4 regions of the Kluyvera georgiana genome follow, and region 1 is predicted to be linked to each of the others. Evidence: predicted binding sites of a transcription regulator. Region 1 holds the regulator's gene; each other region holds the start of a gene.

The links. Region 1 encodes Fur, which represses iron uptake genes when iron is present. Its sites were predicted from a motif close to ATAATAATGAGAACNACTATCAA; they were not measured.
Region 2: a site for Fur is predicted at 2,374-2,396, ahead of ABTW00_RS06695 (Nramp family divalent metal transporter). Genes of this name have one in related genera too.
Region 3: a site for Fur is predicted at 1,619-1,641, ahead of sodA (superoxide dismutase [Mn]). Genes of this name have one in related genera too.
Region 4: a site for Fur is predicted at 2,886-2,908, ahead of zupT (zinc transporter ZupT). Genes of this name have one in related genera too.

What each region holds. Positions count from the first base shown of each region.
Region 1 covers NZ_CP158865.1:3,491,756-3,497,337, forward strand. Annotated here, with positions in the region: gene pgm (phosphoglucomutase (alpha-D-glucose-1,6-bisphosphate-dependent)) at 1-310, opposite strand, end outside; gene seqA (replication initiation negative regulator SeqA) at 349-921, opposite strand; gene ybfF (esterase) at 1,104-1,868, shown strand; gene ybfE (LexA regulated protein) at 1,998-2,291, shown strand; gene fldA (flavodoxin FldA) at 2,442-2,972, shown strand; gene fur (ferric iron uptake transcriptional regulator) at 3,265-3,717, shown strand; gene chiQ (ChiQ/YbfN family lipoprotein) at 3,925-4,257, opposite strand; gene chiP (chitoporin ChiP) at 4,307-5,582, opposite strand, start outside.
Region 2 covers NZ_CP158865.1:1,395,597-1,401,178, reverse strand. Annotated here, with positions in the region: gene ABTW00_RS06700 (hypothetical protein) at 1-1,007, opposite strand, end outside; gene ABTW00_RS06695 (Nramp family divalent metal transporter) at 1,098-2,333, opposite strand; gene nupC (nucleoside permease NupC) at 2,669-3,871, shown strand; gene ABTW00_RS06685 (EAL domain-containing protein) at 3,906-5,582, opposite strand, start outside.
Region 3 covers NZ_CP158865.1:4,865,098-4,870,679, forward strand. Annotated here, with positions in the region: gene cpxA (envelope stress sensor histidine kinase CpxA) at 1-100, shown strand, start outside; gene yiiM (6-hydroxyaminopurine reductase) at 181-918, opposite strand; gene sodA (superoxide dismutase [Mn]) at 925-1,545, opposite strand; gene ABTW00_RS23010 (metallophosphoesterase) at 1,785-3,872, opposite strand; gene ABTW00_RS23015 (MFS transporter) at 3,888-5,069, opposite strand; gene ptsP (phosphoenolpyruvate--protein phosphotransferase) at 5,076-5,582, opposite strand, start outside.
Region 4 covers NZ_CP158865.1:683,904-689,485, reverse strand. Annotated here, with positions in the region: gene ABTW00_RS03330 (DUF1190 family protein) at 84-761, shown strand; gene ABTW00_RS03325 (glutathionylspermidine synthase family protein) at 767-1,927, shown strand; gene ygiD (4,5-DOPA dioxygenase extradiol) at 1,931-2,719, opposite strand; gene zupT (zinc transporter ZupT) at 2,915-3,688, shown strand; gene ribB (3,4-dihydroxy-2-butanone-4-phosphate synthase) at 3,751-4,404, opposite strand; FMN riboswitch at 4,509-4,657, opposite strand; gene ubiK (ubiquinone biosynthesis accessory factor UbiK) at 4,779-5,048, shown strand; gene hldE (bifunctional D-glycero-beta-D-manno-heptose-7-phosphate kinase/D-glycero-beta-D-manno-heptose 1-phosphate adenylyltransferase HldE) at 5,156-5,582, opposite strand, start outside.

The sequences.
Region 1 (5,582 bases):
CCGCTAACACTTCAAGCACGGAGATGAACGCAGGCTCAGAAAGCGCGTGCGTATCTTTTCCGACGTAGCATGGGCCCGAAATTCCGTTTTTCGCGCGCTCTTCAGCAATCGCCTGAGCAATGGCCAAAATATGCTTTTCATTGAAGCTGTGACGACCTGCGCTACCGCGGTGACCGGAAGTCCCGAATTTCACCGCGTGTTCCGCATTGCTCACGTCCGGCTGCAGCACGTAGTACTGGGCCGTCAGTTGAGCGACGTTGATCAAATCACTCTGCTGTGCGGGTTGACCCGCACGGGTATGGTTTGCCATTGCCTGGTCCTTCTTATGCAAGGGTTAGATTGTCAGTATTAGATGGTACCGCAAACCTTCTCAATCAATTCCGCCGGGAATTGCATTGACTGCATGATGTGTTCGACCATGCTGCATTTACGGCCCGTGTTGGTATTGGTAATGACCCAGTATGGCGTATCCGGAACCTGTTTTGGTTTCGTCTGATTGCCGTTTTTCAGCAGCGTTTGCTCGTCGGCAGCAAAGTAGACGCGGGTACGGCCATGAAGGGATTCGGTTGCCTCAGCAAACGCATTGTTGTCCAGAGAGTACAGCGTGGCCAGCACCAGCATGAAGCGGTTTACCGCTTTCTTCTGCTCTGCATACTCGTCGGAGAGCAGCAGTTCGCGCATGGCACGGACTTTATCTTTGGCGGATTTAACCGTTTTCACCTCAGCAACGGGGGCAGCAGCGGGCGCCGGAGCGGTAACCGGTTCTGCTTTGACGACCGGCGCGGCAGCGACGGCTGCGGGCTGGGAAGCGGCGGAGAATTTCAGCATACGCCGTAAAATGTCGGACGCGCTCTCGCCAATGCGCAGAGTGTGGGCTGCAATATAGCGATAGAGCTCGTCATCAACTTCGATCGTTTTCATCTTAATCCGGTGCGATAATTTTTCTGAATACAATTCATTGGGATTATAAAGTCAAAACCCAACAGCGGGTAGCGCCAAACCAGGGGCACGGCAAAATTCGGATGAGTTCCTCACTTGCCCCTGAGCGTTAGAATGTTGAACATGATACCCTAACCCGACAATGCGAAAAAAAGAACTTTGCTATGAAATTGAATTTCCGAGCGCAATCTGCACAAAACCTGCACAATAATTCCCCCATCGTTCTGGTCCACGGTCTGTTTGGCAGCCTGGATAACCTGGGCATTCTGGCCCGTGACCTGCTTGCCGATCACGATGTCATTCAGGTCGACATGCGTAACCACGGTTTGTCGCCGCGTTCCGACGACATGAGCTACCCGGCCATGGCGCAGGATCTGCTCGATACTCTCGACGCCAACCAGATTGAGAAAGCCACGTTTATCGGCCATTCAATGGGCGGTAAAGCGGTGATGGCGCTGACCGCGCTGGCCCCGGAGCGCATCGACCGCCTGGTGGCTATCGACATTGCGCCGGTGGATTACCACGTGCGTCGTCATGATGAGATTTTTGCCGCGATTAACGCCGTCACCAGCGCGGGCGTCGCCACGCGCCAGCAGGCGGCCACGGTGATGCGCGAGTATCTGCATGAAGAAGGCGTGATTCAGTTTCTGCTGAAGTCATTTGTTGACGGCGCCTGGCGCTTTAACGTGCCGGTGCTGTGGGAGCAATATCCTCACATCGTCGGCTGGGAAACCATTCCCGCCTGGGAACACCCTGCGCTGTTTATTCCCGGCGGTAACTCACCGTATGTCACCGAAGCCTATCGTGATGATCTGCTGGCGCAGTTCCCGCAGGCGAAAGCGCACGTGATTGCCGGTGCGGGTCACTGGGTTCACGCCGAAAAACCGGACGCCGTGTTGCGCGCCATTCGCCGCTATCTCGCCGAGTGATTAAAAATGCATCGACCGCGCGCCATAATGGCCGTGGTCGTTGGCGTGCGGGTTCCACTGTTGTATGATTGCGCGCTGTCTGCGCCGGGCACCGTCCGGTAGCTTGTTTCCCCGAAGTCACTCAGAACCATGGCAAAAGAACAAACGGACCGTACGACATTAGATTTGTTCGCAAATGAGCGTCGGCCGGGAAGACCCAAAACCAATCCGCTTTCGCGTGACGAACAGCTCCGCATTAATAAGCGTAATCAGCTCAAACGCGACAAAGTTCGCGGGCTTAAGCGCGTCGAGCTGAAGCTCAACAGCGACGCCGTTGATGCGCTCAACGAGCTGGCGGCCGCCCGTGACATGAGCCGCAGCGAACTCATCGAAGAGATGCTGATGAGCCAACTGGCGCTGCTGCACGGGCAAGGGAAAGTCTGAAATATCCCCCAGAACACACTTTCATGTAGCAGAGTGTGCAGTACGGCACGATAGCTGTTTCCGCACGCTTCTCTGTTCTGCTATGATTGCCCTTATCTGTGGGCAATAAGCCACCACCATATCATTAAGTTTCAAGAGGTTATTTTACTCATGGCAATCGTTGGCATCTTCTTCGGTAGCGACACCGGGAACACCGAAAATATCGCAAAAATGATTCAAAAACAGCTTGGTAAAGATGTCGCTGACGTTCACGACATTGCCAAGAGCAGCAAAGAAGACCTGGCAGGCTACGATATCCTGCTGCTGGGCATCCCAACCTGGTACTACGGTGAAGCCCAGTGCGACTGGGACGATTTCTTCCCGTCTCTGGAAGAAGTTGACTTCAACGGTAAGCTGGTCGCCCTGTTCGGCTGTGGCGATCAGGAAGACTACGCGGAATACTTCTGCGATGCGTTGGGCACTATCCGCGACATCATTGAGCCAAACGGCGCGACCATCGTTGGTCACTGGCCAACCGCAGGCTACCACTTCGAAGCGTCGAAAGGCCTGGCCGATGACGACCACTTCGTGGGTCTGGCGATTGACGAAGACCGTCAGCCGGAGCTGACCGCTGAACGCGTTGAAAAATGGGTTAAGCAGGTTGCTGAAGAACTGCACCTCGACGAAATCAAAAACGCCTGATGATATTGAGGCGCGATAACAAATCGCGCCTCATTAATAGGTAAAAGCAATCAAAATAATAGCTACATTTTTTTAACTTTTCAGCGCATACCTGTACAATATCTTCTGATTTAGCGTAGGTTCATCGCTCTGTTTGTCGGTGACGCCTCGTTTTTGAAAGCTTAGTTTACCCAAGCCTTGCTGTTTTCATTTAGCCAGGGTCATTCTATAATGAGACGCATTAAAACGGGTGAATTCTCTGTGATACTTTCGCTGATGGAAGTTAATCGTTTAGCAACAGGACAGATTCCGCATGACTGACAATAATACCGCATTAAAGAAGGCTGGCCTGAAAGTCACACTTCCACGGTTAAAGATTCTGGAAGTTCTTCAGGAACCGGATAACCACCATGTCAGCGCGGAAGACTTATACAAACGCCTGATCGACATGGGTGAAGAAATTGGCCTGGCCACGGTTTATCGTGTTCTGAACCAGTTTGACGACGCGGGCATCGTGACCCGTCATAACTTCGAAGGCGGCAAATCCGTTTTCGAACTGACTCAGCAGCATCACCACGATCACCTGATCTGCCTCGACTGTGGCAAAGTGATCGAGTTCAGCGACGAATCTATCGAAGCTCGTCAGCGTGAAATTGCCGCCAAACACGGAATTCGTCTGACCAACCACAGTCTTTATCTTTACGGCCACTGTGCAGAAGGCGACTGCCGTGAAGATGAACATGCGCATGATGGCGTTGAAAAATAACGTTTCGTGATGCCTGAAAAGCCAGCCTGAAGGTTGGCTTTTTTTATGGGCGCAATCTGATCAATTCGCCTCACCTTGCGTATGGTAAAAGCAACTTTGCCCGTCAGGAAAGCGAGCTTGTCATCCGCCTGCTCCAGCGGAGAGCCAACCCTGTAACGCAAAAAGGGCGGAGAAAACTCTCCGCCCTTTTTGCTATAACAACAATCGCTATTTTGTGGCGTTGTTACTGCGAATTTCCTGCCACATTTTATCGCATTTGGCTTTTACGGCCTGGTCGTTACCGGTACGGGTTGCCTGAATACACTGCTGGTAGTCCAGCACGCGTACGCTTTCCTGATTGGCAAACTGTTCGTGCTGTTTCTCTTGCTTCAGCACGTTCAGTACGCTCTGGCAGGCCTGGATTTTATCCGGATTGCCTTCAGCGGTGTTAATGCACGCGCTGTAGGCATCCTTCAGCTTACTGTCTTCTTTCGGCGCGGATGGCTGAGCGCAAGCGGTAAGGCCAGCGGCCATCAGGGCAACAATAATCAGTTTTTTCATACGATGAGCCTCTTAGCGGCGGCAGAGGCTTCCCCTGCCGCATCATGCATCAGAAAATGGTGAACGGTGCGATAACCATAAATTTCACGTCACGCTCATCCTGGAAGATGTTGCCGTAACCACCGCCCCAGCTCGGGATATCGGAGTGGTTGTCGTACTGAGTGAAGTGCAGTTTGAAGAGGGTACCCTTCGCACGACCTTCCTGTACGGTATACATGGCATCCAGGCTGTATGCAGATTCTCTGATCGTATTGTTTTTGTTGTAGTATGCGTCCGGGTTCATCTGCCAGGTCGCTGGTTTCGCATCCCATGCATAGACGTAGGATGCACCCACTGCCCAGCCAGGAAGATTCCAGTTCTTCAGGTCATACATACCGCCGAAGAAGACCGCTTTTTCACCGTTGGCGTTGAAGTCAGAGCGGTTATCCCACCAGATATCCAGACGACCGTTTGAGGAAGCGTAGGTCGGGGTCATACGCTGCAGGAAGTAGCCCTGCTGACCGTCGGCCTTAACCCAGGTTCCTTCCAGACGGAAGTCGAAAACTTCGTTCAGTTTATAGCCGAAGGTTAACGCCTGCAGCCACGCGGTGCCGTCGTAAATATCGTTCACGCCGTGATCGCTCACTTTGTCACGGGTACCGTAGAACTGGTAGCTGGTGGTCAGCGGGCCGCCAGGGATATCAAATTTGTAGCTTGCTTTGGCGAAGTACTGGTCCACATAACCTTCCGCCTGACCGAATGCCGCTTCCAGCACCAGGTCATTTTTGAAATCGTATTTCGCACCGATAGAGTGCAGGTAATCCACCTTGGTCTTCTTATCATTCTGATAGAAGTTATCCATCTCCAGGTGCCATGGCGCCTTATACTCGTTGGTCCACATGTAGGAGAAGCTCAGCGCGCCGTTGTCGCCGTAGTCAAAGTTTGCCCCGGCTTCCGCGCCCTGGTAGGTACCCGGCATAAAGCTCCAGTGCGGCGCCAGCAGGGTTTGACCGGTTGGCTGAATGTAACCCGCACGCGCCCAGGTTGGGCCAAGTTTAAATTTAGCCGCCGCTTTATACAGGCTGATACCGCTCTTATCGCCGCTGTAATCTTCGCTATAGCCTTTGTTTTTTGACGAGAAGGCAATTTCGTTCGGGTGACCGCTTTCGCTACTTTCGTTCATTTCAATTGCGGTAAACGCCGCAATATCAATACCGAACATGTCAGCCGCATAACCTGACTGGAAGTCGAGGTTGGCGTTCCAGGTGGAGTGAGAAAGGTTGGTTTTATATTTGTCGTGATCGGTCACATCTTTACGGTCACGCTCACGCTGCCAGTAATAGATG
Region 2 (5,582 bases), 2.1 Mb from region 1:
AACTTTTTATCATCAAACCACAGGCGCAGTTTGTTCTGCACAATGGCCGCATAGATAAAGTGGTAAATTTCGGCAAACCAGCCGTGATGATTGTGAATCGTTGCCTTCAGACCGTGGGACATCACCTCGCAGGCCAGCTTAACGTACCCAACCAGCCGCGCGTCGTAGAGCGTAAAAGGGCGCCAGGTAAAAGTCAGCGAAGCGATAAGCATATCCAGGCAGGCATTTTCATCTTTCTCGGCCAGCACGCGGTAGGGATAGGTGGTCAGAAATGCCGCCGCCGAGCTGTCGTGAATGAGTCGCCCGCGACGAATACGCTGTAGCGCCAGACTGAGATAGACCAGCAGATATTTCCGCCCGTTGTAGCCAAGGTGAATCACCGGGCTGATGACCTTTTCATAATAGGCCGCCGCCTGGGTAATCTCCTGCGCACACTCATGGAGAAACTGCTCGGCAATGGAACGATTGATAGGCTCGTTGGCCTGATGCGCAATCAGTTGATGACCGGTACCGATCTCGACGGTTTTCAGAATCGACATACAGGCTGCCAGACGCAGGCTGAATTCATCGCCCACCAGTTGCGAACCTTTTCTCGGTATGCTCAGCAGCGTTAACCCACTTTCCTGCACCCGGTTGAGCATGAGCGTATTATCGTTTTTCACCGTCCCGGCGCTGACATAGAACTTTTTATAGTACTCATTTTTATTGACCACATCGTGCAGACAGAGCGCAACAAACAGATCCTGAACGCGCTCTTCACCGGTAGTGAGATAGCGGTTAAAACGCACGCGCTGTAAAAACTGGATGTAATCACTGTAGGTGATGTCGGTCGTAATAAACGCATTATCCTGATGGAGATGCGCTTCATCCGGCAGCAGTTCGTTAAGCTCTTTCATCGTTCGCTTCAGGGTGGAAAGCGTTTTGCCAAAGCGCAGCACCGCGCTATCGACCGCGAGCGGGCTGTTATCCTGAAGGTATTTGAGAAAAGAGAGATCAAAAGAGTTCATGAACGTTCGCTGAGGTTAAACGCAAAACACAGCGTAACGAAAAAACGCCAGAAAAACCGTGACCTGTCGCGGGTCACGGCAATCGGGCAATTAATTCAGCAGGGTTCCCAGCAGCAGCCAGCCGTTCAGCGCCACCACCACCGCAACGATCGCCCAGCCGAGGCGTTTAATCCACCGCGTGTTGACCAGTTCGCCCATCAGCTTGCGGTCGCTGGTGAAAATCAGCAGCGGAACCAGCGCCAGCGCAATCCCAAAGCTCAACAGCACCTGGCTCATCACCAGAATACGCGTCGGATCCAGCCCCATCAGAATGACAATAAACGACGGCAGCATGGTGACCGCACGGCGGAACCAGAGCGGAATGTGAAAGCGAATAAAGCCCTGCATCACCACCTGGCCGGCAAGCGTACCCACCACCGTAGAGGAGAGACCGGCCGCGATCAGGCTGAGGCCAAAAATAGTCGCCGCCGCATGGCTGAGCAGCGGTTCAAGCGTCAGGTAGGCCTGATCGAGATCGGTAATCCCGGTATGTCCGTGGAAATGGAAAGCCGCTGCGGCGGTCGCCATCATCGCCAGGTTCACGAAGCCGGCGATGGTCATGGCGATAGCGACGTCCCAGCGGGTGGCCTGATAGCGCTCTTTAGCGCTGCCGCCGTGCAGATGCTGGGTCAGCGATGAGTGAAGATAAATAACGTGCGGCATAATGGTTGCCCCCAGCACGCCCGCCGCCAGGTAGACCGCCTCGCCGTTTGGCAACGATGGCAAGAGCATGCCTTTGGTCAGCGGCGCCAGCGCGGGCTGAGAGAACACCAGCTCAACGATATAGGCTGCAGCCACAAACAGCAGCAGGCCGCCGATAACTTTTTCCAGCGGTTTTTGCCCACGGCGCTGAAGCATCAGAATCAAAAAGGTGGCAATCCCGGTCAGCACCGCGCCCTGCAATAGCGAAATGCCCAGAATCAGCTTAAAGCCGATCGCCGCACCGATAAACTCGGCAAGATCGGTCGCCATGGCGATAATTTCCGCCTGCACCCAGTAGAACCAGACCACCGGTCGTGGGTAATGGTCGCGAATCTGCTCCGCGAGGTTTTTCCCCGTGGCGATACCCAGCTTTGCTGAAAGCACCTGAATCAGCATCGCCATCAGGTTGGCCCACACTACCACCCACAGCAACTGGTAGCCAAAGCTGGCGCCCGCCTGAATGTTGGTCGCAAAGTTGCCCGGATCGATATAGCCGATCGCGGCAATAAATGCCGGCCCCATCAGCGCCAGCCGCATACGGCGTGCGGTACGACAGCTGTTAGTTTCAATGCGACTGTTTGTCATTCTCTGCCTCAAAAACATAGCCTTTGCTATGTTTTAGGCTAACAGAATGAGAATGATTATCAAGTTCATTTAAGCAAGGTGATAATGATTATTCTGATAGCCGGAACCAATAGCCAGACTGGAGGTTGGGAAGGTTTGGTATACGCTTAAGAAGAGAGTAGTACAACACGGAAACTTTTCATACATTTACTCAACATAACAAAAATGTATGTTTGATCACTAATTTTGAGTTTGCTCACAGCTTCTGAATATAGTGAGAGACAGATCTCGTTTTATTTAATCATGTTACATAGAATGTGCACGAAAATTTAACCCGTCTCATGTTTGGAGCAAATATGGACCGCGTCTTGCATTTTATTCTCGCGCTCGTTGTGGTAGCTGTTCTGGCCCTGCTGGTCAGTTCGAACCGCAAACAGATCCGCATTCGTTACGTTATTCAGCTTCTGGTTATTGAAGTGCTGTTGGCCTGGTTCTTCCTGAACTCCGATATCGGTCTGGGTTTTGTCAGAGGCTTCTCCGAGATGTTCGAAAAACTTCTCGGCTTTGCTAATGAAGGGACCAACTTTGTCTTCGGTAGCATGAACGATAAAGGTCTGGCCTTCTTCTTCCTGAAAGTCCTGTGCCCTATCGTCTTCATTTCTGCGTTGATCGGTATCCTGCAGCACATTCGCGTACTGCCTATCGTGATCCGCGCGATTGGTACCGTGCTCTCGAAAATCAACGGCATGGGCAAACTGGAGTCTTTCAACGCCGTCAGCTCCCTGATTCTGGGCCAGTCTGAAAACTTCATCGCCTATAAAGATATCCTCGGAAAAATGTCCCGTAACCGCATGTACACCATGGCGGCGACGGCGATGTCTACCGTGTCGATGTCTATCGTTGGCGCCTACATGACCATGCTGGAGCCGAAGTACGTTGTCGCGGCGCTGGTACTGAACATGTTCAGCACCTTTATCGTTCTGTCGCTTATCAACCCGTACCGCGTTGATGCCAGCGAAGAAAACATTCAGATGTCTAACCTGCACGAAGGTCAGAGCTTCTTCGAAATGCTGGGTGAATACATTCTGGCAGGTTTCAAAGTGGCCATTATCGTTGCTGCGATGCTGATCGGTTTTATCGCCCTTATCGCCGCGCTGAACGCCCTGTTCGCCACCGTGACCGGCTGGTTTGGCTACAGCATCTCCTTCCAGGGCATTCTGGGCTACATTTTCTATCCGGTTGCATGGATCATGGGTGTACCGGCAAGTGAATCCCTGCAGGTGGGCAGCATCATGGCGACCAAACTGGTTTCCAATGAATTCGTTGCCATGATGGATCTGCAGAAAATCGCCGCTGAGCTCTCTCCGCGCGCGGTCGGCATCATCTCCGTGTTCCTGGTCTCCTTCGCCAACTTCTCTTCCATCGGCATCATCGCGGGTGCGATTAAAGGTCTGAACGAAGAACAGGGTAACGTGGTTTCTCGCTTCGGCCTGAAGCTGGTTTACGGTTCTACGCTGGTGAGCGTACTGTCTGCGTCTATCGCCGCGCTGGTTCTGTAATTCACCGTCGCTAACATCAGGACCTGTAACGTTGTTACAGGTCCTTTTTTTTGTTCTCAAGCTGCCAGAGCGGACGCGGTTTATCAATCAGGTAGCCCTGCATATAGTGCACGCCAAGGCGCTCCAGCAGCTGTTGCTGTTCTTCCGTTTCGACATATTCTGCCACCACGGACAAATTTCGCAGCTTCGCCATCTCGCAGATAGAGCGAATAATCATCGCATCCATCGGATTGTTTAAAACATCGCGGACGAAGCAGCCGTCTATCTTGATGATGTCAGCTTCCAGTCGCTTCAGGCGCTCGTAGTTCGCGTAGCCGGTACCGAAGTCATCAATCGCAATCAGGCAGCCAAACTGACGCAACTGCTGGATATTAGCGACGCTGACATCCGAGTTGGAGAATGCCTGCTCTTCGGTAATCTCAATAATAATGCGCTTAACATCGACGTGATAACGGCGGAATAGCGCGATAATCTCGGCGGCGCTACCCTTTTGCATCAAGGTGTACGGCATCAGATTCACCGAGAAGTTCTTATTGGGAAGCTCGTCCAGCGAGCTGAACAGGTACTCCAGCACCTGCATGTCAAAACGTTTGCTGAGGTTAAACTGCGCGAGAACAGGGATAAATTTGTCCGGCGTCACCATGCCGTCAGCGTCAACGAGGCGGCTTAGGATCTCGTAGTAACCTTCACCAGAAGGTTTTCTGATAGGCTGTGCGTAAAGCACAAAACCGCCCCAGTCCAGCGCGTTTTTAACCCGATTTAACAGCACAACCTGTTCGCTGCTTTGATCGAAAGCGTCAACGTGACCGTTATCCAGCTTCAGGATTTGATTCCCTTCATCGGCCTGCTCCACCAACCAGCTCAGTTGCCCCAGCATATGGTGCATATTTTTATCCCGCGGGCTCACCGGCGCCCAGGAGATCGCATATTCCAGGTTCAGAACCGCATTGTTCCAGTGAATCTCTTTATTGCTTAGAAAATTAATCAGATGATTCAGCCGGGCTTCGGTATCCGGGCCGTTCAGCACCAGCAGCAGTTCATTACCCGGCAGCTGAAACAACTTCTCTTCACTGAACAGTATCGGCTGTAGGATGTGTGTGACGCTGCGTTTGCAATGCATACGCATCATCATGCCATAGTGACGGCTGAGGAAGTCGAGGTTGCCAATGTGCAGACAACACAGGCTGATCGCGCCTGCGCGCGGCGTCATCATATACTCCTCCAGCGCACGCAGGTTCGGTAAGCCAGTTATCGGGTCCTGCATGGCCTGCGCCTGCCACTTTGCCTGCAGTCGCTGGCTGCGATGGTATACCTGCAGCAGGTAAAGCAGGCACACCGTGAAGGAGATCAGCGACGACAGAATAAAAGCCAGCGAATACTGAGTTTGTATACCGTGGAGGAAGTTTTTGTTGTACATCACCAGCAGGAAGGCGGAAACCGTCCAGGTCATGACGACCAGCGGGTAAGCCAACTGGCTGATGCCAAAAGAGAAAAAGATAAATATAGCCGGAACCAGATAACCCGCAAAATAATAATCGCCAAACGGCGCACACAAAAATATCATCATACCTATCAGGCTAATAAACCAACAGGTAATAAATATCTTATTTCTAAGATTGGTGTAACAAGCAATATTACGATACCAGAATGCCCTGGCATAACGTGGGTTCAAGAACATCCTGAACGGGTAATAAAAAAGACGAGTAAATAT
Region 3 (5,582 bases), 1.4 Mb from region 1:
AAGCGCCATGCAACAGCATCGCGGCTGGGTGAAGGCCGACGACAGCCCGCTTGGCGGGTTGCGGCTCACGCTGTGGCTACCGCTTTACAAGCGAACCTAAAAACCATCGGCCTGCATATGCAGGCCGATTTTTTTTGGCCATGGGCGTTTGACCGCCTGATGGCGCTACGCTTATCAGGCCTACTTGCCCCACAATCTTCGGCTGTTATCTTCAATTCTTCCGCTCAGGCGGCGCTTCTGCATGGTTCTGCTCCAGCTAACTGACAATCCGGCTGCGCTCAGCAGGCGGTGATACTGGTCGTCATCGAACGGCATATGCCAGGCAATGGCGGCGGCGTCATACACCGAAACATCGCTCAGGCGCGACACCAGCGCCAGCGGATCGTCAGTAGAAACCTTACCCGGCGCAATCACCCGGTACAGCCAGCCCACCTTGCCGCTGCGCTGCATCTGAGAAGCCATATCACTGATAGCAAAGTGGAAATTGAGTTTAAAACACGGAGAGCGGGGCTGAGTCACCTGAATCAACGTCTCACCCCAGCGGTAAATATCACCGATAAACACGTTGTGCTCGGTCATCCCTTTCGTCGACAGGTTCTCACCAAACGCCGGGGCGCAAAACAGGGCTGCCTGTTCGGGGAATTCACGAATCAGGTCTTCATAATGTTCGCGGGGGAACTGACACAGCGCGCGGTCGGGCCCACCGTGGATTTTTTTCTCGGCCTGTTCATCACCCAACAATCCCAGCTCGGTGAGTTCCAGTTCGCCATCCATCTGGACCTTTGCAATGGCGCTTGGGCGACTGCCGTCATAGTCGCGGATTTTGCCAATAAACACGTCTACCGGATAATGCATCTGCTGCTCCTTACGCGGATACAAAAAAAGCGAGTCATCAGACTCGCTTCTACAGAGGTGCAATGCAAATTATTTTTTAGCGGCGAAACGCGCAGCTGCTTCGTCCCAGTTCACCACGTTCCAGAACTCTTTGATGTAGTCCGGGCGGCGGTTCTGGAATTTCAGGTAGTAAGCGTGTTCCCAAACGTCCAGGCCCACGATCGGGAAGCCGGAAGCGCCGGAAACGGCTTCACCCATCAGCGGGGAATCCTGGTTTGCGGTAGAAACCACCGCCAGTTTGTCGCCTTTCAGCACCAGCCACGCCCAGCCGGAGCCGAAGCGAGTTGCTGCTGCTTTTTCAAATTCAGCTTTGAAGTTGTCAACGGAACCGAAGTCACGCTCGATAGCCGCTTTCAGATCACCCTGCAGGGTGGTGCCTTTTTTCAGGCCTTTCCAGAAGAAGCTGTGGTTAGCGTGGCCGCCAGCGTTGTTACGCAGAACGGTTTTCTTGTCGGCCGGCAGCTGGTCCAGTTTCGCGATCAGTTCTTCAGCAGACAGAGAAGCGAACTCCGGCAGGCTTTCCAGCGCTGCGTTAGCGTTGTTCACGTAAGCCTGATGGTGTTTGCTGTGATGGATTTCCATCGTCTGTTTGTCGAAGTGCGGTTCCAGGGCATCGTACGCATAAGGCAGTGACGGCAGGGTATAGCTCATAATCATCTCCATTATTGTCGGGCGGCAAACCTGTAAACGCCGCGTAATCAGTTGGTTCATTATAGTTAATTAAATGATATTGAAAATGATTATCAATGCCGTAGTTTTTATAAGGTTATAACTTTAGTGGATAGCCCATTTTTTGTTAACCAGAACAGTCGATTACACCACGTACTGCCCAGGTCAGCACCTCTCCTGTGAGGCGGCCTCTTGATGAAAAGGCAGCCTCACAGCAGCGTTTAACGTGCTGAAATTTCTCCCGTCTCCAAATCCAGATGGAAGTTTCTGGAAGGATTGCCCTGCAAATACTTGTCGATCACCGTAAAAATACTGCCAAAACGCAGACGATAGATTGTCTCAAAATCACTGTTCGCCGTAAGCGCCGGCATCGACGCCGGTAACGACTCGGCCAGCACACGTGTAAGCAGCTGATACTGACGTAATCGCGTGGCGGAAATATCGCGCAGCGCCAGCTCATCGGCATTGCGCAGACGGTAAAAATCGACGGCGAGATCGAAGCCATTCCATTCAGAAAAATCGGCCAGCTTCATGCCCGTATTTTGCGCCAGGCTTTGTGCTTTCTGTTCCGCCCGATGCCATGCAGCAGCATTTTTTTTCAGATATTGTTGACGGACATCCCGCACGGGTGGCGTGACGCCTTTAGCGCAAATGGCATGATCATCGCTAACGGGCACGCTCAATACGCTCTGAAAATCGCTATGGCTGCTTATCTGGCTCAATATCAACATCTCTGCGCCATTCAGGCTGAACAGCATCTGGCGGATATCACATGGCCACTCTTCGGGAATGAAGCGTAAACGGGTCAGTTCGGTGATATGCCAATTGGTAAAGTCATAGTAGTTCTTCGCCCCCAACACGGCCTTATTCCACAAATGCGGAGAATGAGTCATGTTCAGATGATCCCATTCCTGCTGGTAGTGTTCAAAAAGCTCATTGAAACGCGGGACGCTGTCCAGAATAACGGTCTGCACATCAATGCGGGTGCGACTAACAAAATCGAGGATCTTATAAGCGGGTACATATGCCGCCATTGAAGGGGCCTGAATATTAAAAAGCAGGCTGCCGTCCGGATATTTGCGTACCCCGGTATCATTAAAATGCATATGACCGCCCACATGTACGCCAATACCCGTTTTAGCCAGTGCATGGCTGGTATCTTCTTTTGGCGCCCGAGCCAGCTGGAATTTTCCTTTACCAAAGATGGCTTCCAGATCCGCTGCTGCGCCGTTATCAAACTCAACCATCGGGAAATGGCTGAAAGTGACTAACGTTTTATTATTCGCTCTGGCGCGCTGGGCGACGGACGTCATCCAGGCCACCGTTTGTTGCTTGTGGGTGAGCATCTTGTTGTAGCCCGCATCTCCCGAGCCCGCGAAATTATTTGCCGACTCCGGTTTGGTCAGGTCGGCGTTTTCGCGGGGGAGGTACACATTCGCATCCACCGCCATCAGCCAGAGCCCCGGGACGGGTTCAACGAGATAACTACTGTCCGCCACCGTGAAACAGGGGCCATAGCCCGGCTGGCGATATTTTCCGCCGGTTCCCTGCGCACAAATTTCATACTGCCGCTGATGGAAGTCGCTTGCCTGTTGCGCTTTCGCATAGGAATAGCTTGTCTCATCATAAGTGGAATATGGCGTTTCCCAATAAATATCATTCGGTTGAGGGTTCATACCAAACGGCGACATCATTTTCATAATGTATTCATAGCCGCTACTCACCATCTCTTCGCTGCAAATTGTGGGCAGCTCGGCGCCCGTTGCAATCACCGCAGTCTTGCCCCGGTAGCCTTTACACTCATGGGCTCCGGCACTAAAAATGCGCTGCGTTTTGCCACCCGCGCCAAGGAAATCCTCTTCACCGCCCGGTAGGTCAAAGGGTCGATTGGGATCGTGGTTACCCGGCGTCGCAAAAAAACGCATACCATATTTTTGCTGGTACTCTTCAAGTAGCTTCACCAGCCCCCGAATATGCACCGGTTGACCATCGTCGCTAAAGTCACCGGGTAGCGCGATCAGTTTGATGCCTTTCTTGCCCGCATCGTCCAGTGCGGCCCGCAGGGCGAAATAGTTTTCATTGAATAATCTGGTTGACGTTAGCTGGGCGTACATCGTGCGAATCATCGCATTTTGCCCGCTTTTGCTGTTTTTCAGTCCGTGGAAGGCACCGTCCTGAAATTGACCATAAACATCATGAAAATGGATATCTGGCATAAATGCCACACGATATGAATAATGCTCCGCAGCCTCAACAACAGAAGAACAGAGGAAAAACGCGGCAATATTAGCAATGAATATTTTTTTCATTGGTATCACCTTAAATTAATAGTTATCAACGAATTGTGTTACTTTGACTTTGTCCTTAAGCCCGTTAATCAGTAAAAAAACATATCCCAGGGCGGGAACCAAAAAGCTAAACCTTAACCCTACTGAATCAATCGCCATTCCCTGGATAAAAGGCAGCACCCCTCCGCCAATTCCCGCCATGATCAGGCATGCAGAGATCGGCGCGGAATAGCCTTCAAGACCAGACAATGTGCGAGAGAAAATGACCGGATACATCACTGAGTTCATCAGCCCTACGGCAACCAAACAGTAGCCGCCGGTACGGTTGGCAAGAACCATTGCCGCCACCGTCAACAGCATGGCTCCTGTCGTACAGAGACAAAACAGCAGCCGTACACGGCAATAACGTGCTAATAGGCCATAAAGAAAGCGTCCAGCGAGCGCTCCCCCCCAGTACAGCGCGATGAATGACGTCGCCTGAGCAAGCGAATAGCCCCCCAACGCGGCATCGTTCAGGTAGCTGATCACCGTAGTGCCAATACTGACTTCCACCCCCACATACACAAAAATACTGCTCACTCCGGAACGGAACTGCGGGTAACGGCACAAGGTAAAAAGCGATGACGCCACACGATTTCCAACATCATGAAAATCATCGATCCTCGAGAGATAGAGGATAAGGAGTAGAGAGCTGCCGCCCAACATCAGCCCAATGTATAAAACCGAAACCAAAACGCCCGAACTCGTCAGTACCCCCGCAAGCAGGAGAGGCGCCAGCGCGGCGCCAAAAGAGTTGATGGATGAGGCAAGGCTCAGTCGCCCAGCCGCACTTCGTCCATCGCCCAGGCGATTAACATAGGGGTTTGCCACTACCTGCATGGCGGCAACCCCCATCGCCATAATAAATATGCCCGCAAGGCAGCCGACAAAAGAAGGTCGCCACAGCGACCCGGCAATAATCGCCGCGCCGCTCGCCGCCAGCCCCAAAGCCAATACCAGCGCTCGACGATAGCCAAACCGCATCATCCATTTTGCACACGGTAGGCAGACCACAAACGGTGCTAGATAAAATGCGACGTTCACCAGCATGGCGTCTCGCCAGGAAAGCAAAAACAGCTGGCGGAAAAAGGGAATCATGGCGCTATTAATTGCCGTCAGGACTCCCCAATAAAAAAAGGTGCTGGATAGCAAAACGAATGCCTGGCGGGACTTATTCACTCTGCCTTACCCCGCGATTTCCTGAGCCAAAAGTTCAGCGACATCCTGCGGTAAAGCACGGTCCAGTAGCTGCTGTCGAAATTCGGCATGCATTAACTTTCGAGCCAGTCGGGAGAAAATTTTCATGTGATCGCCTTTCTCCTGCTCGCTGACCGTTAACATGATAATCAACGACACATCGACCTCATCATTCCACGCCAACGGCTTAGTCAGCCGCATCAGCGACACGCTGCTATGGCTGACTGCGGCTGATTTACAGTGCGGAAGCGCGATGGCGAAACCTAATGCGGTAGAGAAAATCGCCTCACGCTGCCAGATAGCGCTCTCTACCTCTGGACCTGAAATCACCCGCTGTTCAACCTCCAGATTATCGGTCAGTACCTTGATCACCTCCGCCTTGTCGGCCACCGGGCGATCGAGCAGGATCAATGCGGGATCGACCACGGGCTTCGCTGCCACCGTCACCTGCTGCTTTAGCGCCATCATCACCGCCTGAGCACCGTCACTGGCCAG
Region 4 (5,582 bases), 2.2 Mb from region 1:
GCTTCTTCGCTTCATTTTCGACCACTCATCCACTATCCTGAGCGCTATTGCAATACCATTCCACTGGGTCCAGGAAGAATAAAATGAAACGGACAAACAACATTCAGCACGCCGCTTTCCGTAAAAGCTGGGGCGCGCGCCATCTCACACCGGTTGCACTGGCCGTCACCGCCGTCTTTATGCTCGCAGGCTGTGAGAAAACCGATGAAACCGTCACGCTGTATCAGAATGCGGACGACTGCTCCGCTGCCAACCCGGGCAAAAGCGCGGAGTGTACAACAACGTTCAACAACGCGCTGAAAGAAGCCGAACGCACCGCGCCGAAATACGCCAGCCGTGAAGACTGCGTAGCCGAATTCGGCGAAGGCCAGTGCCAGCAGGCACCTGCCCAGGCGGGCATGGCCCCAACCGGTGAGAACCAGGCGCAGGCGCAAAGCAGCGGCAGCTTCTGGATGCCGCTGATGGCGGGTTATATGATGGGCCGCATGATGAGCGGCGGCATGGGCGGCTACCAGCAGCAGCCGGTCTTCACCTCGAAGAACCCGTCCAGCCCGGCCTACGGTAAATACACCGACGCCAGCGGTAAAAACTACGGCGCAGCCCAACCGGGCCGTTCGATGAACGTGCCGAAAACCGCCATGGCGCCGAAACCGGCAACCACCAGCACCGTTACCCGCGGCGGCTTCGGTGAGTCGGTGGCGAAACAGTCCACCATGCAGCGTAGCGCCACCGGCACCACCTCCCGCTCAATGGGTGGCTGATCGCCATGGAAAGAATCAGTATTGTTGAACGCCCGGACTGGCGTGAAAAGGCGACCGAATACGGTTTTAACTTCCATACCATGTACGGTGAGCCGTACTGGAGCGAGGAAGCGTACTACAAGCTCACCCTCGCGCAGGTGGAAAAACTGGAAGACGTCACCGCAGAGATTCACCAGATGTGCCTGAAGGTGGTCGAGCGCGTCATCGCCAGCGATGAGCTAATGGCTAAATTCCGGATTCCAAAGCACACCTGGGGCTTTGTCCGCCAGTCGTGGCAGACAAACCAGCCGTCGCTCTATTCGCGCCTGGACCTGGCGTGGGACGGCAAGGGCGAGCCGAAGCTGCTGGAGAATAACGCCGACACGCCAACCTCGCTGTATGAAGCGGCATTTTTCCAATGGATCTGGCTGGAAGATCAGCTGAACGCGGGCAATCTGCCAGCAGGCAGCGACCAGTTCAACAGCCTGCAGGAAAAGCTGATCGATCGCTTTAACGAACTGCGCGAACAGCACGGATTCCAGCTGTTGCACATGACCTGCTGCCGCGATACCGTAGAAGATCGCGGCACCGTTCAGTATCTGCAGGACTGTGCGGCGGAAGCAGGTGTCGCAACCGAATTCCTCTACATCGAAGATATCGGCCTGGGTGAGAAAGGTCAGTTTACCGATCTGCAGGATCAGGTGATCGGCAATCTGTTCAAGCTCTATCCGTGGGAGTATATGCTGCGCGAGATGTTCTCCACCAAGCTGGAAGACGCTGGCGTGCGCTGGCTGGAACCGGCATGGAAGAGCATCATCTCTAACAAAGCGCTGCTGCCGCTACTGTGGGAGATGTTCCCGGATCACCCGAACCTGCTCCCGGCCTACTTCGCCGAAGACGATCATCCGCAGATGGACAAATTTGTGGTGAAACCGATCTTCTCTCGCGAAGGCGCGAACATTTCGATCGTTGAAAATGGCAAAACCATCGAGCAGGTCGAAGGCCCGTACGGCGAAGAAGGGATGATCGTCCAGCAGTTCCATCCGCTGCCGAAGTTTGGCGACAGCTATATGCTGATCGGCAGCTGGCTGATTAACGATCAGCCAGCCGGAATCGGTATTCGTGAGGACAGAGCGCTGATCACTCAGGATCTTTCACGCTTCTATCCGCACATCTTCGTCGAGTAATCGTCAGCCAATTACCACCGACAGCATACTCAGCGAGCCCATTTCGATACCGTCTACCGGGATCGTGATGGGCTCTTCGCCATCCCATGCCCCCAGCACGTACAGCAGCGGCAGGAAGTGATCCGCCGTCGGGTTAGAGAGCGACCCGCCTTCATGCGACAGGTAGTTCACCAGCGGATGCTGCTCCGTCGGCCCTTTCCAGTCCAGATTCGCCTTCACATAGTCGCTAAAGGAGCTGGCCCACGGGTATGGCGTAGAATCGCCGTGCCATTTCGCGGTGCGCAGGTTGTGCACCACGTTGCCGCTCGCCACCAGCATGATGCCTTCATCGCGCAGGCTGGCCAGCTTACGGCCCATCTCAAAATGCCACGCCGCCGGTTTGGTGCTGTCGATGCTCAGCTGCACCATCGGGATATCCGCCTTCGGGTACATTTTGATCAGCACGCCCCAGGAACCGTGGTCAAAGCCCCACGCTTCTTTGTCCAGCGCCACCGGTACCGGAGCCAGCAGCTCAACCAACCGCTGCGCGAGTTCAGGGGAACCTGGCGCCGGGTAATGGGTATCGTACAGCGCCTGCGGGAAGCCGCCAAAGTCATGAATGGTCTTCGGCGTTTCCATCGCCGTCACCCCCGTGCCGCGGGTAAACCAGTGCGCGGAGACCACGACAATCGCTTTCGGGCGCGGCAGCGTCTCGCCCAGGTGCTGCCAGGTACGGGTATAGAGGTTATCTTCCAGTACGTTCATGGGACTACCGTGACCTAAAAACAGTGCTGGCATTCGGCTACGAGACATGGTGTTATCCTTCCAGAGGCATTGATTTGATAACACCACATTAACCTGTTTTCAGTGAGGATAAACTCAGATAAGCGTGATGATGATCTTCAGAAAATTTGAATGTAAGGATGACGTAAAGAGTGCGTTCAGCCCTCGCAAGGGAAAACGATTTTCAATATTATGAATGATAATCATTATCATAAGGAGTAAACAATGTCGGTTCCACTGATTCTGACATTATTGGCCGGGGCGGCGACGTTCATCGGCGCTTTTCTTGGGGTGATCGGCCAGAAGCCTTCTAACCGCGTGCTGGCGTTTTCCCTCGGCTTTGCCGCCGGGATTATGCTGCTCATCGCCCTGATGGAGATGCTGCCGGCAGCGCTGGATGCGCCGGGCATGCCGCCGGTGCTCGGCTACGGCATGTTTGTCTTTGGCCTGCTTGGCTACTTCGCCCTCGACAGGGTGCTGCCGCATGCCCATCCGCAGGATCTGATGCAAAAGAATACGCAGCCGCTGCCGCGCAATATTCGTCGCACCGCCGTTTTGCTAACATTGGGTATCAGCCTGCATAACTTCCCGGAAGGGATCGCCACTTTCGTCACCGCCAGCAATAATCTTGAGCTGGGCTTTGGCATTGCGCTGGCCGTGGCGCTGCACAATATCCCGGAAGGATTGGCGGTCGCCGGGCCGGTCTACGCCGCCACGGGTTCAAAGCGTAAAGCGGTATTCTGGGCGGGCATTTCCGGCATGGCCGAAATCCTCGGCGGCGTACTGGCCTGGGCGATTCTTGGCAGCATGGTGTCGCCGGTGGTCATGGCGGCGATTATGGCAGCGGTCGCCGGCATCATGGTCGCCCTTTCCGTGGACGAGCTGATGCCGCTGGCGAAAGAGATTGATCCTAACAATAACCCCAGCTACGGCGTGCTGTGCGGTATGTCGGTGATGGGAATGAGTCTGGTGGTGTTGCAGTCGATGGGTATCGGCTAATGCGATAAAAAAACCCGGGTCGCTGAGCTAACCGGGTTTTATCATTTGCGATTTACTGTCAATCAGCTGGCTTTACGTTCATGTTCACGACGATAAGCCACCAGATCTTCGATGGTCACCAGCGCCATGTTATGTTTCTTCGCAAACTCGATGCACTCCGGCGCGCGCGCCATGGTGCCATCGTCGTTGGTCAATTCACACAGAACACCCGCCGGTTTGAAGCCTGCCAGGCTGACCAGATCGATAGTCGCTTCGGTGTGACCACCACGGGTCAGTACACCGCCTGGCTGTGCGCGCAGCGGGAATACGTGGCCCGGACGGTTCAGGTCGGACGGTTTCGCGTTATCGGCGATTGCCGCACGAACGGTGGTCAGGCGGTCAGCGGCGGAAACGCCGGTGGTGACGCCGTGTGCCGCTTCAATAGTGACGGTAAAACCGGTGCCGTAGGCGCTGGTGTTATTTTCCACCATCATCGGCAGATCCAGCTGTTTACGGCGTTCGTCGGTCAGACACAGACAAACGATGCCGCTACCGTGACGGATAGTCAGCGCCATTTGTTCAACGGTCATGTTTTCGGCGGCAAAGATCATGTCGCCTTCGTTCTCACGATCTTCATCGTCCAGCACCATCGCGCCGCGGCCTTCGCGCAGGGCAATCAGTGCGTTTTCAACGCGTTCAAACGGAGTACCAAAAGAGGAAAGTAGCGTCTGATTCATGGTAAAAAAACCTCATTAAAATTATGGTTACCAGAATCAGGGCAGTCTTAGGAGTGCCGACAAGCGGCAAATAGATAACGCGAGCGGGATAAACCCAACTGAATCGTTACTCTCTCCCATCCGGACTTTAACCGTCGGCCCCGGAATTACACCGGATCTGCTGACCTTCAGAAAATTTCTGAAGCGCTCGCGGGCTTTCAGCCGTAGCTGATTTACCGCCGGTGGGGAATTTCGCCCCGCCCTGAGAATAAGCGTACTCACTATAACGCTAATGACTATCTTCGGCAATGCATAAGCTTCGCACAATTCTGGTTTATCGTATCGGGAGAAGACACTACAATAGCGGTAATGCCGACTGAATCAGGGAAACAGAGATGATCGACCCGAAGAAAATTGAACAAATCGCCCGCCAGGTCCACGAATCCATGCCGAAAGGTCTGCGAGAGTTCGGGGATGACATTGAGAAGAAAGTTCGTCAGGTGATCCAGTCTCAGCTGACGCGCCTTGACGTCGTCAGTCGCGAAGAGTTTGACGTACAAACGCAGGTACTGCTGCGCACGCGTGAAAAGCTGGCGCTGCTGGAACAACGCATTAGCGAGCTGGAAAACCGCGATGCGGCGCCGGCTGCTGACGAGAAAGAGTAATCATCGTTGAGTGCCGGATGGCGGCTACGCCTTATCCGGCCTGTAAATCGGATACTCGAGAAATTGTAGGCCGGATAAGCGTAGCGCCATCCGGCATAAATAAAGCGTTACTTACCGCTATCCTTCTGAATTTTCTTGATAATATTGGTCGTTGAACAACCATCTTCAAAGTTCAGCACCAGCACTTCACCCCCGTTCGCCCACACTTCTTCGCTACCGGCAATTTGTTCTGGTTTATAGTCACCGCCCTTCACCAGACGATCCGGTAAGATCCCGGCAATCAGGCGCTGTGGCGTATCTTCCTCAAACGATACGACCCAGTCGACCGACTCCAGCGCACCCAGCACGATCATCCGCTGATCCAGCGGGTTCACCGGGCGAGATTCGCCCTTCAAACGCTTGGTTGACGCATCGCTGTTAACCGCCACGATCAAACGATCGCCAAGTTTACGCGCATTCGCCAGATAGGAGACATGACCCGCATGCAGAATATCGAACACACCGTTGGTCATCACCACCTTCTCACCGCGACGA